DNA from 2 places in the Ensifer sp. Root142 genome. Region 1 is predicted to be linked to the other one. Evidence: predicted binding sites of a transcription regulator. Region 1 holds the regulator's gene; the other holds the start of a gene.

Evidence for each region. Region 1 encodes LexA, which represses DNA repair genes until DNA is damaged. Its sites were predicted from a motif close to TGTTCNNNNTGTGTTCNG; they were not measured.
Region 2: the regulator LexA is predicted to act here: its motif matches at 1,735-1,752, upstream of ASD52_RS27980 (DUF3072 domain-containing protein).

The regions. Positions count from the first base shown of each region.
Region 1 is NZ_LMFK01000023.1:12,593-20,370, reverse strand. Features, by position in the region: gene ASD52_RS21155 (deoxyribodipyrimidine photo-lyase) at 1-800, opposite strand, end outside; tRNA gene ASD52_RS21150 (tRNA-Asn) at 902-976, opposite strand; gene ASD52_RS21145 (hypothetical protein) at 1,127-1,420, shown strand; gene ASD52_RS21140 (thermonuclease family protein) at 1,662-2,363, shown strand; tRNA gene ASD52_RS21130 (tRNA-Cys) at 3,034-3,107, shown strand; gene ASD52_RS21125 (GFA family protein) at 3,409-3,840, opposite strand; gene ASD52_RS39425 (hypothetical protein) at 4,276-4,422, shown strand; gene ASD52_RS21120 (hypothetical protein) at 5,066-5,398, shown strand; gene lexA (transcriptional repressor LexA) at 5,618-6,334, opposite strand; gene ASD52_RS21110 (hypothetical protein) at 6,515-6,754, shown strand; gene ASD52_RS21105 (hypothetical protein) at 6,813-7,100, opposite strand; gene ASD52_RS39420 (hypothetical protein) at 7,598-7,741, opposite strand.
Region 2 is NZ_LMFK01000034.1:693,479-701,256, reverse strand. Features, by position in the region: gene ASD52_RS27980 (DUF3072 domain-containing protein) at 1,503-1,718, opposite strand; gene ASD52_RS27975 (SMP-30/gluconolactonase/LRE family protein) at 2,832-3,728, opposite strand; gene ASD52_RS27970 (FadR/GntR family transcriptional regulator) at 3,840-4,562, shown strand; gene ASD52_RS27965 (mandelate racemase/muconate lactonizing enzyme family protein) at 4,574-5,776, shown strand; gene ASD52_RS27960 (sugar ABC transporter substrate-binding protein) at 5,823-6,803, shown strand; gene ASD52_RS27955 (ABC transporter permease) at 6,968-7,778, shown strand, end outside.

The DNA.
Region 1 (7,778 bases):
GTCAGGCCACGCGTGACCTGCCAGATCTGCGCCGGAGAGATTTCGCCGAAGGCAAGATGCGCAGAGAGCATGGACGTACCTTGCGCTGCAGGGACGTCCCGCTCAGCCTTGTAGCCGGCAAGGGCATGTTCAACGAATTTGTGCAGGCGTTCGGCAGCGGCCTGCTCGCCCGGCGTCCAGATTTCGGCGAACGTCGATGCCCAGTCCGGCCGCGTCGGCAAGAGCTTCCACCGTTCAAGCTCCTCGGATGCCGGCCACCTCACAGGCGCTCTGATCATTTCCGGCGTCTCAATCGGCGCCGCCGGCTCGCCGCTGGCCTCAAACGCACGCCAGAACGGCGTGAACACGCGATAAGGGCCGCCACCCTTCGTGAGGAGCCGTGTCGGCTCATGCAACAGTTGCCCTGCAAAGCTGCTGACGGTGAAGCCGCGTTCAACGAGCGCTTTCTTCAGCGGCGCATCGGTTCCTATTCCGCTCGGGTCGTAGCGGCGATTCCAGAACACGGTCGTCGCGCCCGATTCCCGCGCTATCTCGGCGATCACATCCAACGGCGCACCGGTCCGCAGGATAAAGTCGGAGCCGTGTGCCCGCAGCGATGCCCGCAATGCCTGGAGCGAATGGTGCAGCCACCAACGCTGCGCGCCACCAAGCGGCCCATTGCCGCTTTCCTCCGGTTCATTGATGTAGATCGGAATCACCGGTCCACCCGTCTGCGCCGCGGTGGCAAGTGCCTGATTGTCTTGAAGGCGCAAATCTCGACGAAACCAGACCAGAATCGGCGTTGTGGGATTTGCGCTCATGACATTCCCGGGGGCGAGGAAGGAGGAAGGCGTCGCCGGCACCATAGCCGCAAAATGAAAAAGAGCCATTCGGGCGTTACCGCGAATGGCTCTTTAAAAACTGGCTCCCCGGGCCGGATTCGAACCGGCGACCTGTCGATTAACAGTCGAATGCTCTACCGCTGAGCTACCAGGGATCATCTGCGCGGCGTGTCCTGCAGAAGTGAGGCTGCTAATACAAATGCTTTTCCGATTTGCCAAGCTGTTTTTTTAAAAAAAGTGAGAAGTTTTGTTGCGAGCCTGTGGAGAAGCCCCCAATTGTGGGAAAGGCAGCCGGATAGGGAATGATGCATAAAAACAGAAAACAGACGCATTTCGGCATAGACCCGCACACACGGCAGATCGTGCTTGGCAAATGGCGCCTGAGGCTGCCGGAATCACCACTGCTGCGCATGCTGGTTGGCGGGCTGCTGATATTCGGCGGCTTTCTCGGCTTTCTGCCCGTGCTCGGATTCTGGATGGTGCCCTTGGGCTTACTCATCCTCTCGCACGATATTCCTTCAGTACGCCGCCGCCGCCGAAGGTTCGCAGTCTGGTGGGCGCGCCGACGCAACGGGACGGGGTCTTCGAAGGAACGATGATTCGTTCGCGAGGGCGATCCTCGCTTCGACAGGGCGCCACAAGCTCACGCTACACGGAAGCCGAGCCTATTCGGCTCCTTCGTCGGCGACGATGTGGCGGCGGCTCCAATCGAATGAAAGTCATGGACCGCCGCGTCCTCCCGACCGACTTGTGCGCAAACTCCCGCATTCGGGCTGTCGTTGAAAACCATTCGGCAACGGATCGGCAGCATAATGCCGCCCGGATTAAGGATGGGGCGGAATGGCTAAGACCACGACAAGCCGCGGGCGTCGCCGCGGCAGCCGGACAAAGAAAAAGGGCGGAATGCTGCCCTGGTATCTCGCCGCGGTGCTGACAGTCGGCGGCGTTGTTGCGTACGACCACCGTGGACAGTTGCGGGATCTGCCGGGCGTTTCGGATGTGTTCGCATCGGCGCCCAAGTCGACATCCACATCCAGGTCGGACGATCGGCCGAAGGCGCAGGCCCGTGTCGCCATGCCCTCGGCTACGCACAAGACGAAGCCTGTCGACGGACCGATACCCGCAGTCAATGTCGGGTTGGCCGCACCGACACCCGTCGAGCGCCCGATCGCGCAGCCCACGGCCGTCGAGCCCCAGGCGAATCAGTTCTATTTCTGCGGTACCCGCAACGACAATTGCGTCGTCGACGGCGGAACATTCCGCTACCAGGGCGAGGAGATCCGTGTCGCCGACGTCGATGCACCGCGAATCAAGCAGGCGAGTTGCGATAGCGAACGTGCCCGCGGCTTCTACGCCAAGCAGCGATTGCGCGAGTTGCTGAACGCCGGCGAGTTCAGGCTGATCGAGGCCATCGGCAGGAGCGACGACAAGAACAGCGAAAAGCTGCGCGTGGTGATGCGCGACGGCCGCTCTCTCGGCGCCGTGCTCGTATCGGAGGGCTTGGTTCGGCCCTGGAAGGGACAGCCCAAGCCCTGGTGTTAGACGGTGCTCGGCGTCATCAGAGAGAATGATGAGGGCCGGAAGCGTGTAGCCGTCTAAGTTATCCACCGAGCGCGATATCAATACCGATTATCAACCCCAGAGCCGATAGTGCCAGAAAGAACACAACAAGAGAGCTTGCTAGAAGCAGCTTGATGGGATTGGCTCGGAAATCTGCCTTAAGGTTCGGGAAAATTGGCGACATGTCCAATCGGCCGGTCACCGCGAGCTGGAATAGACGCCAGATTGCGACCGCAATGCACATTCCACAGAAAACTACCGTCAGTATGAGCTTGGGTAGATGATCAACTCTGGATTCAACGTCCAATTCCCTGAAGAATCTTGGTGCAAGGTAGCTTTACCGTGAAACGGTGTACAAGGTAGCAGCGCCCCGCGACGTCGGAAGAAGGGTTGGACGGAAGATTCGGGCCGTCTGTCGAAATGGTAAATCCATCCAATTGCCTCGTGTCGGACGCTGCCGTATAGCGCCCGCCGCCTGTCGTCGAAGGGGTTCGCGGCGATCCGTTATGGGGCCGGATCGGTAAGCCTGTGGAAGAGTTGGAGAAAGATGGAATTTCAGAAATGCCTGAGGACGTTTTTCAGAAATCCCCTCTTGCGCTCTTTCTATATTCATTCTAAACGCTCGCCACGACTTGATAATCTCAGTCGATGAGGCCTCGTGGCGGAGTGGTGACGCAGAGGACTGCAAATCCTTGTACCCCGGTTCAATTCCGGGCGAGGCCTCCAAAGCCACTCCTAAGTAGTTGAATTAGTTTCGCTATTTGGACTGCAGGATTTCATCTGCTGCCACACATTCCTCTTGGTGTGGCAATTGGTTCCCGTTATCTCCCTCTTCGACGTTCGATCCAAGCAGCAGATTGCCGATTCCATCCCCATTGCTTCTGGCAACACTCTGCCTCGTCAAGCGCGCCCGTTCGCGTTCCGCGAGTAGATCTTCGACGTCTTGGCGGCGCAACGAACGCCCCCCTCATTCAGGGTGCAGCAGTTTGAACGGCTGCGGCCGGCGTCCTGCCAGCCGCGCCTGTCGTCACTCCGCCGGGATAAACTTGAGCGTTCCTGCGAGCCTTGGGCCGGTCGATCCCTTCGTGTCCATCGGGTGGTTGATGCCGTCGTTCACCGGTAGCTCCTCGAAATCGAATGGGCTTATGCCTTCAAGGCACGCGGCGTTGACGCCGTAGAAATCCGGGTTCGCGCGCGGCTTGTGGAATGTGTAGATGCCGCACTTCGAGCAGAAGTAATGCTCTGCAGCCTTCGTGTTGAACTGATATTTGGTGAGTGCCTCGCCGCCGGAGAGAACCGTGACCCCGTCCTTGGCGGCAGAGACGGCAACCGCGCCCTTCAACTGGCAATAGGAGCAAGTGCAACGGCGGGCGGTGCGGAGGCCGCTCTTCAGTTTCACATTGAAGCGAACCGTTCCGCAGTGGCAGGCTCCGTCAAGGTTCTGAACATCGAGATTCATCCAATCATCCATCTGATTTTGAAGCGCATTTGATGAGCTTTCTTATGAGGTGGGTTGCTTGTGCTCAAGCGCATTCGGGGGCAGTCTCAATCCAGAGGACCGCACTCCCGTTGAGGCCGTTCGTTGTAGGGCCATCAGCCGATTGGGCTCAGGCGCGGGGTACGAGGCGTCTCGTCGCGCATCGGGCACATATTCAGACCAAGTGCCCGATACGTGCGCCAGCACGCTTTCGTGCTCCACGTCGGGGACGTTCCGCGGCCCGAGCCGATGCGTCGCAAGAGCGCTCGGCCAACGGATCGTGCGGAGAAAAAGCCTACGGCCGTTCGCATCCGTCCTGCATCATCCGCGCGAGGAGCGAACAGTCCGCGTCGCACCGTTGCCTTTCTTGGGTACGAACCTAGTTACCCATACCGTACCCAAGCGAGGAATTGCTGAATGAACCGTAATGGGCTCTATCTGATCATTGCCATGCTCGCCGTCGCCGTCATTGGTCTCGGCGCCTATGTCTACCGCGAGGAAACAAAACCGACCGGCGTAGAGATCAAGATTGGCCAGGACGGGGTTTCCGTTCAGGAGAATTGAGCGCCATCGGCCACACGCTCAACAGGTTTGGCAGCGGCGAATGCCGCTGGCGGTCGACGCCCCACGCGAGGTTCAAGGCGAACGCAGATCCGAAGGCGGTCGAAATACCGGCCATCGGTGGCGTAAGCGGCCGCGTGCTCGTTGCGAGCGTCAACGAAAGTGTGACGTAGATAGGGCGGGCGAGCGCGTGATTCAGCCCCTCGCACGATGAAAGCAACAAGTCACCCAGCGCCTGCGCGATTGGCTAAAGCGGTTCTCCGTCAATAGCAGCCCGATTGTCGAAAGTGAAACGCTGTGCGTGCCTGCGCAAAGGACATGCTGCCGGCACGCAGGTACGGTTTTCGGGGGGCAAGGAACATGGGCCAATGCGGCGCGTCCAACACGCGCAGCGAGGCTGCCCGCATCGCAGCCAACCACTGTTTTCAAAGCGCAATTCGACCGGGCTGCGCTTGCCCGCCAGTTTGCGAACGTCCGCAGTCGCCAACGACATGGCCTTGCGAGGACGCGCCCCGAAATGGTGATTCGGTCACTATTGTCAGTGCTGAAAATATTGTCTCTAGACAGAACTGGGAATGAATATCCCAACAGCGCGACCCGTATAGGTAGTGTCAAACAAAGCCAACAATGGAGGAAAAGACATAAAATGAAATATAAGATCGCCCTGACTGCTCTTGCCATTCTTGCCGTAACGACGGCCACCGCAAGCGCTGAGGATCTCGTCTTTCAGCTTAAGAACAAGACGAATGCCGTTTTGACGAACTTCTACACATCGCCGGTCGGTGTTGATCAGTGGGAAGACGACGTCTTCGGGCGGCAGGTGCTTAATCCGGGCGAAAGCATGGAAATTACCATCGCCGACGGACGTGATGTCTGCAAATACGACATGCGCTTTGAATTCGAAGAAGGTTCCGGTCTCGACACGACTGAAGACAAGCAGGATCTCTGCGAGTTGGGCGAGTACTCGATTCACGAGTAAAATCCGTCGAGCGTGAAAAACACTCGATCCGAAAATCTCCGTCTCGCTACCCTATGTGGCGAGACGTTGAAGTAAGAGAGCGGCTGGCCGGCATGAAGGCGGCTAGAGCGTTTCCGGTTTAAACGGAGTCACTAGGCGCTCTATCTATTTGTTTTTACGCATTTCCTGGCGGAAAACCGCTCCGCACTTTTCCTCGAATTGCGCTGGCGTGAGACGGGCTTAGTGGTAGCGGCGGATCAAGCCGACGAGCTTGCCCTGAATCTTGACCCGGTCAGGCCCGAAGATGCGCGTCTCATAGGCCGGGTTGGCGGCCTCTAGAGCAATTGAAGCGCCCTTGCGCCGGAAGCGTTTCAACGTTGCTTCCTCGTCATCGACTAGTGCCACGATGATATCGCCGGGATTGGCCGTGGTGGCATTGCGGATGATCACCGTATCGCCATCGAAAATGCCGGCCTCGATCATCGAATCACCCTTCACTTCAAGGGCGTAGTGCTCGCCGCTGCCGATCATATCGAGCGGCACGGTAATGTCGTGGGTGTTGTTCTGTATCGCCGAGATCGGCACGCCGGCGGCAATGCGGCCCATCACTGGAACCGACACGGAGCTGTTGTCGGCAACCGGCAGCGTTTTCGCCGCGGGGGCAGGGGCGGGCGGTTTGCCAAGGCTACCCTCGATGACGCTCGGCGAAAACCCGCGACGGGGCTGCGCGCTCGCAGCATAGGCTTCCGGCAGTTTGATGACTTCGAGCGCTCGGGCGCGGTTGGGAAGCCGGCGTATGAAGCCGCGTTCCTCGAGCGCTGTGATCAGCCGGTGAATACCCGACTTGGATGCCAGGTCGAGTGCATCCTTCATCTCGTCGAAGGACGGCGGTACACCGGACTCCTTCATTCGTTCATGGATGAAAAGAAGCAATTCCTGTTGCTTGCGGGTCAGCATGGCAAGTCGCTCCAGAGGCGTGAAACAAATCAAGAACAGACACTATCTGTTCCATATGTGTTCCGCAAGTGCCTAAAATTCTGTGAATGTTGGTTCAATCAAGCGCAGATTGACCAACTCGTCGCTGCACGCGCCGCGCGAGGCTGATATGCCTCCTTCCGTTTATGGAATGAGGGTTTAATGACGAAGCTGATTCAAATCTTGCTGACCATCGTTGTCGCCGCGACCGCGATCCTTGGGTTTCGCTGGTATCAATACGTGGATAACAAGCAGAGCCCGTTTGACGAAGTTGGTATCGCGTTGAATGCGGCGATGCCCGGGCCGCTCAATCAATGGGGTTGTGACCGGCTGAAGCTGACATTTGGCAACGGACACCCGCCGCACGGTTGCGCCGCGGCCGATGGGACGCAGTGGAAATAGCCTGCCATCAAGGGATCAGCAGAAATATCGATGGGCGATCTGCTAGAGGAGGCCTGAATCAGGCCGGCTGCGTCGCGGAGCAGGCGTCCTCGAATTCCTTGACGGTTTCCGCGGAGTTGTCCTCCGGCAGCACAGCGTCGGCCGCTTCGGTCGCGACCGGCGTGTCGCCTTGATAGACGAAGGACTGGATGTAGTAGGCGATCGTTCCCTTCCAAACGTTCCGGCCGTCTATCTGCTGGCAGGGCACGGCCGTTTCGAAGTCGGCTTGCAGGTCGTCGACCGTGGCAGCGCTGAGGGCGATGTTAGGCGATGCGATAATCGAGGCGATAAGCAAGGCTGCAAGCACGGTGAACGTCCACTAGATCAGAGGTGGCGGCGATGGTTTGGTTAACGATGTGAACCGTGCTTTCGTTCCGAAGTCCAGCAAGCATGCCGGGCACTGTGCCGTGTTCAACAGTTCTTTGCGAAAGGCGAGCACTGGTGCTCAAGCTGTGGCAATGAAGGCACAAAGATTGGCGTGAGGTGCGTTGGCGTTTTCGATTTTCCGGCGCCCGCCTCAAAGCGTGGCGCTGGCAGCTGATCAACAATACCCGCCGCAAATGCTTCCGATGATGTTGGACGCCGTAATGGAGTGCGAGTGGCCAGCGGCATCCGCCTGTAGCGATCTTCGCATCTCCAGCCAAATACATACGATGTTCAAACGCGCTACGAAACCGGCATCTGACCGCGGGTGCTCGACCAGTCGCGCCGGGATGTCGCGGAGACGTTGCGCACCCCAGTTCGACTGGCCACTGACGGATATCTCTCTCGTGTCGTTAGTTCGAGAGGTTAAAGCCGACCGTCTTACTTCTTGTCTTTCTTGCCCAGGGAGAAACTGCTGCCGGCCAGCTTCACCTGTGAGCCTTCCGTCACAACGGCGGCTTTGACAGTCTTGTCCTTCTTTGGCTTTCTAACCTCGCGGTTACTTCGCACTTGACCTTTTGCCATGATCGTCTCCTTGGAAGGTGTGCCGGGGAACCCTGCA
Region 2 (7,778 bases), on a different contig from region 1:
TCACACCAACGGAGGGCTTCCAACCGGCCGATGCCCAAAAGCTCGGATGGATGCGGGCAATGCTGGATGTAGCCAAGGAACCGAATGACCTCACTCAACCGGGCTTGCGACCGCACCCCTGAAAGGCGATCTGAAACGTCATTGGTCGGTATGGGTGAAAGGCAATTGGCGGTCCTTTAGCGACACGCAAATCTGGTCCGCCAAGGATTGTTAGTTGCTTTCGATGAGCGACGTTTTTGGCGTCTGGACGGTCGGCTACGACCATGCCAGCGCGCAGATGCTCCTGAGGCGACGCCGGATATGGTCATCAACTAGGCGGATGCGAGCTTGAGTTTGCAGAGGCTGCCAGCCGCTGAACCGCAGCCCCGGGTATCAGAGGGCTGGGGTTAGAGCCGCCTCGATCTCTGCAGGGACAGCGGCGACTGCCAACGAATAGATCCTCTTTGCCGCGTACGTTCGCAACAGCCGATCGACATCGCTTTCGATTTCAGCGCGGACGGTGTCCAAACCGTCGAGATCGACGGCGTCATGACGGACCGCGGCGGGCAATTCATCTCCAGCCATGGCGGCGAGGCGTATTCTTCGCATAACGCACGACAAGCCCGCTTCTGTTGCCCGTCAATCAACGCTCGCAACGCTGGAAGCTTCATTTTCAGACGGGTACCGATCATCAAGGTCCATAACGGTCTCTCCTGACCGTGCCTTGCCGCCCTATCAACTACCGCATGTCTCCCTGAAAGCAAAAGAGAATAACCCCATGACGCGGCGCATCAACGCGGCGGGCCTTGCGCTCGTCAAACAGTGGGAAGGGGCGAAGGCCCATCGGGGAACGGCTGATAGACAACCAGATGCTGGTCGTTTTCATGGCTGGATCGGCCGGGGCAGTGGCAGTGATGTTCAGGTAATGGTCTTCTGTAAGGCTGTGGCTGGTAGAGACGGGTATTCCACCTGAGCTGACATCGTAGTAAGTTGGACTTGGCAATGCGATTATGGCCTCTATTCCAGGGGCCGTTTTTTTGACGGGTGCAGCCGCCCCACAGTGGGCGCGTCGTGCTCGCGAAGCGAGTTGCTGTCAGATGGAGAGAAGACCGCCTGGCGTCTGGGCGCGCGTAGAGGAACTCTTGAGAGGTTGGCTTGTTCCCCGACTAGTGCCCACGATTAGATTTTCCCGCTGCTCCGAGCTCGGCGACCTTTCGATCGAGGTCGATTTTGTATGGTCCGAATTTCTCCAACAGTTCTCGTGCGACAAGGGGCAAAAGCCGGTGCGCGCGGATGAACTCTTCCAGGTCGTACCGCTGGTTCCAGCCGTGAACCATCTTGCTATACTGTTGTCTGGTGTCTTCGTGTTGCATGGCCGTATTCTCGACGTTGGCTGTTTCGCCGCGTGACCGGGTTGTTTAATCAGCCAAAATCGCCTCTCGTGAAAAAAGTTTCAGAGATTCGTGACGTCACTGTGCGTCCTCGGCTATCGGCTTCAATGCATGGTCGCCGCACGCGGCGGTTCATTCCAGATCGAGCGCCTGCTTCAGTTCGTCGATCTTCTTGGATGCTTCCGCCTTCGTCAGATCCTCAGCATAGGCCTCGGGCTGATGCGCCTGCTCCGACAGGGTCTTCAGATAGGACCGCTGCGCACCGGTCATCGGCTCGTCGCCGCTGACCCAATCGTCGGGGTCTTTCTGTGTGTTGGAAGAAGGATCGGTTTTCGGATTGACAGTCATAACACCCTCCTGAATTCGTTCTCTAAACGTTCCAAGGCGCGCGCCGGTTCCAACCATCTGTCGATCGTCGCCTGTATTGTCGGCCCTTCATTAGGAAGTGTGCGCCGCACCGTAAGCGGAGGAGTGCGGACCGTCCGAAACGGAATGAGAGCCCGTTCAGAGTATACCGGCGACCATTAGATGATCCGCACGCGGCGACCAGGTCCTGGGCTCCTCTCTCAGCCAAACGGTTCACGATCTGCAAGCGTGAACGATTTAGGCGGCCCGCCGTCCGGTCTGGCAGTCGGAGATCGAAAGTCGGACAGGCGACGGTTTCTCGACGGAAGTTGTCGTCCGCTCGCCACTTCGATTTGCGGAAAAACAGATCATAGAATTGCGCCTTGTCGAGGTAAAAGTCGATCCGACGCAATTTTCTATACCTCATTTTTGCCCGAAATCATGAGCGATAGCAACCGCGCCTATAACTCGATCCCTCCACGTGGGCCTATCGGAGCCCCAAGGCCGATTCCATCTCTCTGCTTTGGGTGGCAGGGAGGAGGGGCGTTAAAGGGACGGTCCTTCAAATCAGCGCGATCGCCCATTTTGAGAGGCGGTTGATATCGGACCGAGCGAAGGATTATAGCGCGACGATCAGGATGAGATGGCGTATTGCCTCACCCAAGAGTGTTCCCAGAGAATAATGCCGTTGCCTCACTCGGATGTTCTCGAATGCCTCACGGGTTGTTCCGATCGTGTCCCCGCACCTGGTGCAGGTGACGGAGGTAGCGAAGCCGCTTGCGAGCGCGCTGACAGGGAAACTTGTTTTGACCTCAGATCGGCTGTCCCCGGTGTTCCTGTCGAACACCAACCGCGAGGGTGCGGCTCGATTAGCGTCATGATCCGCTCGATAGACATCGGCCGAAGCAGACTCCTCCTTATCCGGCCGGTCGAGAAAATCGGTTCGTTCGGCTGCCACTCAAGATCGCATAATCAATCGTGAGGGTACTAGCTTCGATTATTCGACGGTCCATTGCCGGATCATCCACTTGCGGCGGTGCTGGCGGAAAGGCTCAATCGGCGCAAGCGCGCCGTCACCGGCAGATGGGCTAATATGTCTGGCAACCCGCAATTTGGTCACTGACCGAACCGATTGGCCGGCAGCCCGCAAACACCTGCCCGAATCCCGAACACAGATCCCTCGTACGGATTCTCGGCAAGGTACGCGTCGGTCATCGTGAAGCGTGCTGAGGTAACGAACAGCGTTTCAAGTCCAGGCCCGCCAAAAGCACAGCTGGTTGGCCACGAACAGGGCAGATCGACAATGCGATCTATTATACCGCTCGGCGTGAAACGAACCACGCAACCGCCACCGGCGACGCGACAATTCCAGATGAAACCTTCCGCATCGACGCAAGATCCGTCTGGAAGACCACGACTGAAGCCAGAAAGGATCGTCCGCCGGTCGTGAAGAGACCAGGATTTGTTATCCAAGGCGTAACTGTAGATCGTGTTGTCTTCGGTGTCGGCCGTAATGAGCCGACCGTCTTCAGTCCATATCAGTGTGTTGGTGATGCCAAAGTGGTCATCCGAAACCGAGGATAGCTCTCCGCCCGCATAACGATACAGCCTTCCCGTCTTTGCCGTTATCGCCTGCGGCGTGCCATCGAGACCGATATTGTCCTGCATGGTGCCAACCCAGAATGCGCCATCTGGGCCGACAACGCCTTCGTTCAGGCGGTTTCGCGGAAGCTCCGATTCAACCTCTGCTATGGCGCGGAGTTGGCCGCCGAAGTCCCATAGCGCAATTGACTTCCTCAATCCGACAATGGCGCCTCCGTCCTTACGAAGGCCAATTGAAGTCACGAGATCATGGAAGTTCCACTTTTCGTGCTTGCCCGAGTTCGGGCGTAAGCGATGGATCGATTTCCCGACAATGTCGACCCAGCATAGCGCATGTTCTCGTTCGTCCCATACGGCACTTTCTCCGACGACGTTTTTCGCGGCGAGAACAACGTCAACCTCAACTCCCATGGAATTCCCTTTTGGTCTTCGAATTCAATCTTGACATACAGCTTATGCGTAAACTATGAATCGGATCAAGTAAACCTGTCCGACAGGTTTTGGCATTTCGGGAGGCGATGTATGAATCTGCGGCCAGTTGAAGATGAGCAACATATAACCGGCAGCCTGGTTGGCACCGCGATCGGCGCGATCACCCAGCACATCCGGACAAATGAACTCGGCCCCGGCGATCGGCTGCCGAGTGAGGCAACGCTATCGAAGGAACTCAGCGTATCTCGATCGGTGGTCCGCGAGGCGTTCAGGTCGCTTGCCACGATGCGCTTGATTGATCTCAGTGCGGGCAGGCGCGCCACCGTGGCGCAGCTCGATCACGGGGCGATGTCCTTGATGATCGAGCACGGCGTACACACTGCCCAGATCAACATCAATCAAGTCTACGACGTACGCCGAACCATAGAGACCCGTACGGCGACGCTCGCCGCACTGAGGCGGACGGACGCGGAAGCGCGCACCATTCTCGAACTTGCGAGGGCAATGGAGGACAATTTTGTAGACGCGGAGAAAGTGATGGAGAGCGATCTCGCGTTTCATCTCGAGATCGCCCGCGCTTCAAAGAATCCGATCTTCTCGATGATTGTCGGCGCCTTCCAGGGCGTGTCGCGGCAGACTTGGCCGATCGGTTGGCGCAGCCGCGCCTCGGACGCAGAGCGGCACGCAATGAACGCAATCCATATCGAGTTGGCGCAAGCGATTGCTGCGGGCGATCCGCAAGCAGCCAGTCAGCTCATGGCCCGGCATTTCGACGAGAGCGTCAAGGCGCTTCTTGCCGCCGGAATCGCATAGGAAGCAGCCTTATGAAAATAACGAAACTGGAAACGGTCCGCGTCGCGGAGCGCCCGAACCTTCTCTGGCTCCTGGTCCATACGGATGAGGGGCTGACCGGGCTCGGGGAGACGTTCTTCGGCGCCGAGACCGTCGAAACCTATATTCATGAATATGTCGCGCCTCGGGTCATCGGCCGCGACCCCTTGCAGATCGACCTCCTCGCCGCCGATCTCGTGGGGTACCTCGGGTTTCGCTCCTCCGGAGCTGAAGTGCGAGGCAACTCGGCCTTTGACATCGCGCTGTGGGACATCTTCGGCAAGGCAACGAACCAGCCGATCGCCCAGTTGCTCGGCGGTTTCAGTCGCAAGGAAATCCGGACCTACAACACATGCGCGGGCACTGAGTACATCAAGAAGGCGACCGGCCAGACGACAGCGAACTATGATCTGTCCTCGTCGTCCGCGCGCAATTACGACGACCTCAATGGCTTCCTGAACAGCGCCGACGAACTTGCCCATTCCCTGCTTGAAGAGGGCATCACGGCGATGAAGATCTGGCCGTTCGATATCTCTGCGGAAAAGACGCGCGGCCAATATATCTCACTGCCCGATCTTAAGTCGGCGCTTAAGCCCTTCGAGAAGATCCGTTCGGCGGTCGGCGACCGGATGGATATCATGGTCGAGTTCCATTCGATGTGGCAGCTGTTGCCAGCAATGCAGATCGCCAAAGCACTCGCGCCATACCAAACATTCTGGCACGAGGATCCCATCAAAATGGACAGCCTCTCGAGCCTCAAGCGCTACGCGGCCGTCTCGCCGGCACCGATCTCAGCCTCGGAAACGTTGGGCTCGCGCTGGGCCTTTCGCGACCTTCTGGAAACCGACGCTGCCGGCGTGGTCATGCTCGACATCAGCTGGTGCGGCGGATTGTCGGAAGCGCGCAAGATCGCCGCTATGGCGGAGGCATGGCACTTGCCCGTCGCGCCGCATGACTGCACTGGCCCGGTCGTCCTTTGCGCATCGACGCATCTGTCGCTAAACGCGCCCAATGCGCTGGTGCAGGAGAGCGTCCGCGCCTTCTACAAGACCTGGTACCGCGACCTCGTTACGGCGTTACCCGAAGTCAAGAACGGCATGATCACGGTACCGCCAGGCGCCGGACTGGGCATGGAACTCAATCCGGACCTCGATAAGGCATTCACCGTATTTCGCCGCAGCTCGGATACGAACTGACACGGACCTTCAGCTGCAATCAAAATGAACCAAGGGAGGAGTAAGCATGAGAAGGTTTTTGACTGGGTGCGCTTTGAGCATAGCGCTTTTGGGCTCAACATCGCTCGGGGCATCCGCGGAGCCGCTAAACATCGTCTTCACGCACCATTCGTCGGCGTCGAATACGTTTTGGCAGGCGGTGAAGAAGGGCTTTGACGACGCCTGCGAGAAGATCGCAGCCAACTGCCAGATGGTCTTTACGCAGAACGAAGGCTCCGTCGAGCAGCAGCTTTCAAACATGGAAGCGGCCCTGGCGCGCAAGCCTGATGCCCTTCTAACTTCGATCGTCGACGACAAGGCGTTCGACGACGTCATCGCCCGCGCCACGAAGGACAACGTCGTCGTGATCGGGGTCAACGTGGATGACAGTCAGGGCGCACAAGGAAACATGCGCGCTGCTTTTGTCGGCCAGGGATTCCGACCAGCCGGCCACTCGCTCGGTCAGGCCATGGCGGAGAATTTCCCGAAGGAGGGGCCGATCAAGGTGCTGGTCGGAGTTTCGGCTCCAGGCCAGAACTGGTCTGAGGCGCGCGGGCAGGGCGTCATGGATTTCCTGGAGGAATACAAGGCCGCCAATCCCAACCGAGAGGTTTCTTGGGAGCGAATCGATAGCGGCACTGATCTTGCGATTACGGCCGATCGTGTTGGCGCCTATCTTAATGCCCACCCCGACACCACGGCCTATTTCGACACTGGCTTTTGGCATGCTGCGGTCGCACGGGTGCTGAAGGATCGCGGCGTCGAGCCGGGCAAGGTGCTGCTAGGGGGCTTCGACCTCGTGCCGGAAGTCGTTCAGCAGATGCAGACCGGCTACGTCCAGGTTCAGGTCGATCAGCAGCCCTACATGCAGGGCTTCATGCCAGTCATGCAGGTCTATCTCGCCAAGACTTTCGGGCTCGCCCCGTCCGACATTGACACGGGGCAGGGCATTGTTCGCCCCGCCGATGCCGAGACGATCATGGAGTTCTCCGCCAAGGGTCTTCGCTAATGCACTTCCCCGGGGGCCGGAGCGGATTCTTCGGGAAAGACAAACTTGCCTGTTCAGGGAGTTAGAGTGTGCTTTGCCCGTCAAGTTGAACGGGCAGAGCGCCAAATTTGGCCGAGAGGGTACGGCGAGTACATCGCCGCCCTCTCGCACTGGAGCCGCATGCAATGAAACGTTTTTTGAAAATCTACATGGATAAGCCCGAACTGGCCGCGCTTATCCTTCTCCTGCTTCTCATGGGTATCTTCCAGAGCCAGTCTGAAGGCGTGTTCTTGAGTCTTGACAATTTGCGCGGCGTTTTGGGGATCCTGCCCGAGATGGCATTGGTCGCGATTGGTGTGACGGTTCTCATGATCTGCGGTGAATTCGACCTTTCAGTGGGAGCCGTATTCGCCCTGATGCCGATGTCGATGGCGGTGCTGATGGTTACAGGGATTTCGTTCCCACTGGCACTGATCGCCGGCCTTCTTGTGTGCGTCGCTATCGGTCTTTTGAACGGCTTTCTGACCATTCGCTTCGCAATACCAAGTTTCATCACCACGCTTGGCATGATGTTTGTCGCCAGATCCCTGACTGTCGTGATCTCCGGCGGATTTCCGCCGCTTCTACCGGCCGATCTCCCCACGTGGCTCTTCACTAGCTTCGTCGGGCCGGGCGAACTGGTGAGAATGTCATTCATCTGGTTTCTGGCCATCGCTGGTCTTGTGTCGTTGCTCCTTAGCCGTACAAACTTAGGCAACTGGATCCGAGCAACCGGCGGATTCCTGCCGGCGGCAGCGGCACTCGGCATCCCGACAGCGCGCGTCAAGATCGCCTGTTTCATTCTCTGCTCGGTACTGAGCGGATTTGCCGGATTGATCCAGGTGCTGCGCCTCGGTTCGCCCCTGCCGTCAATCGGCGAGGGAATGGAGCTTCAGGCCGTGGCGGCGGCGGTCATCGGCGGCACTGCACTGACCGGTGGGGTCGGCGCCGTTTTGG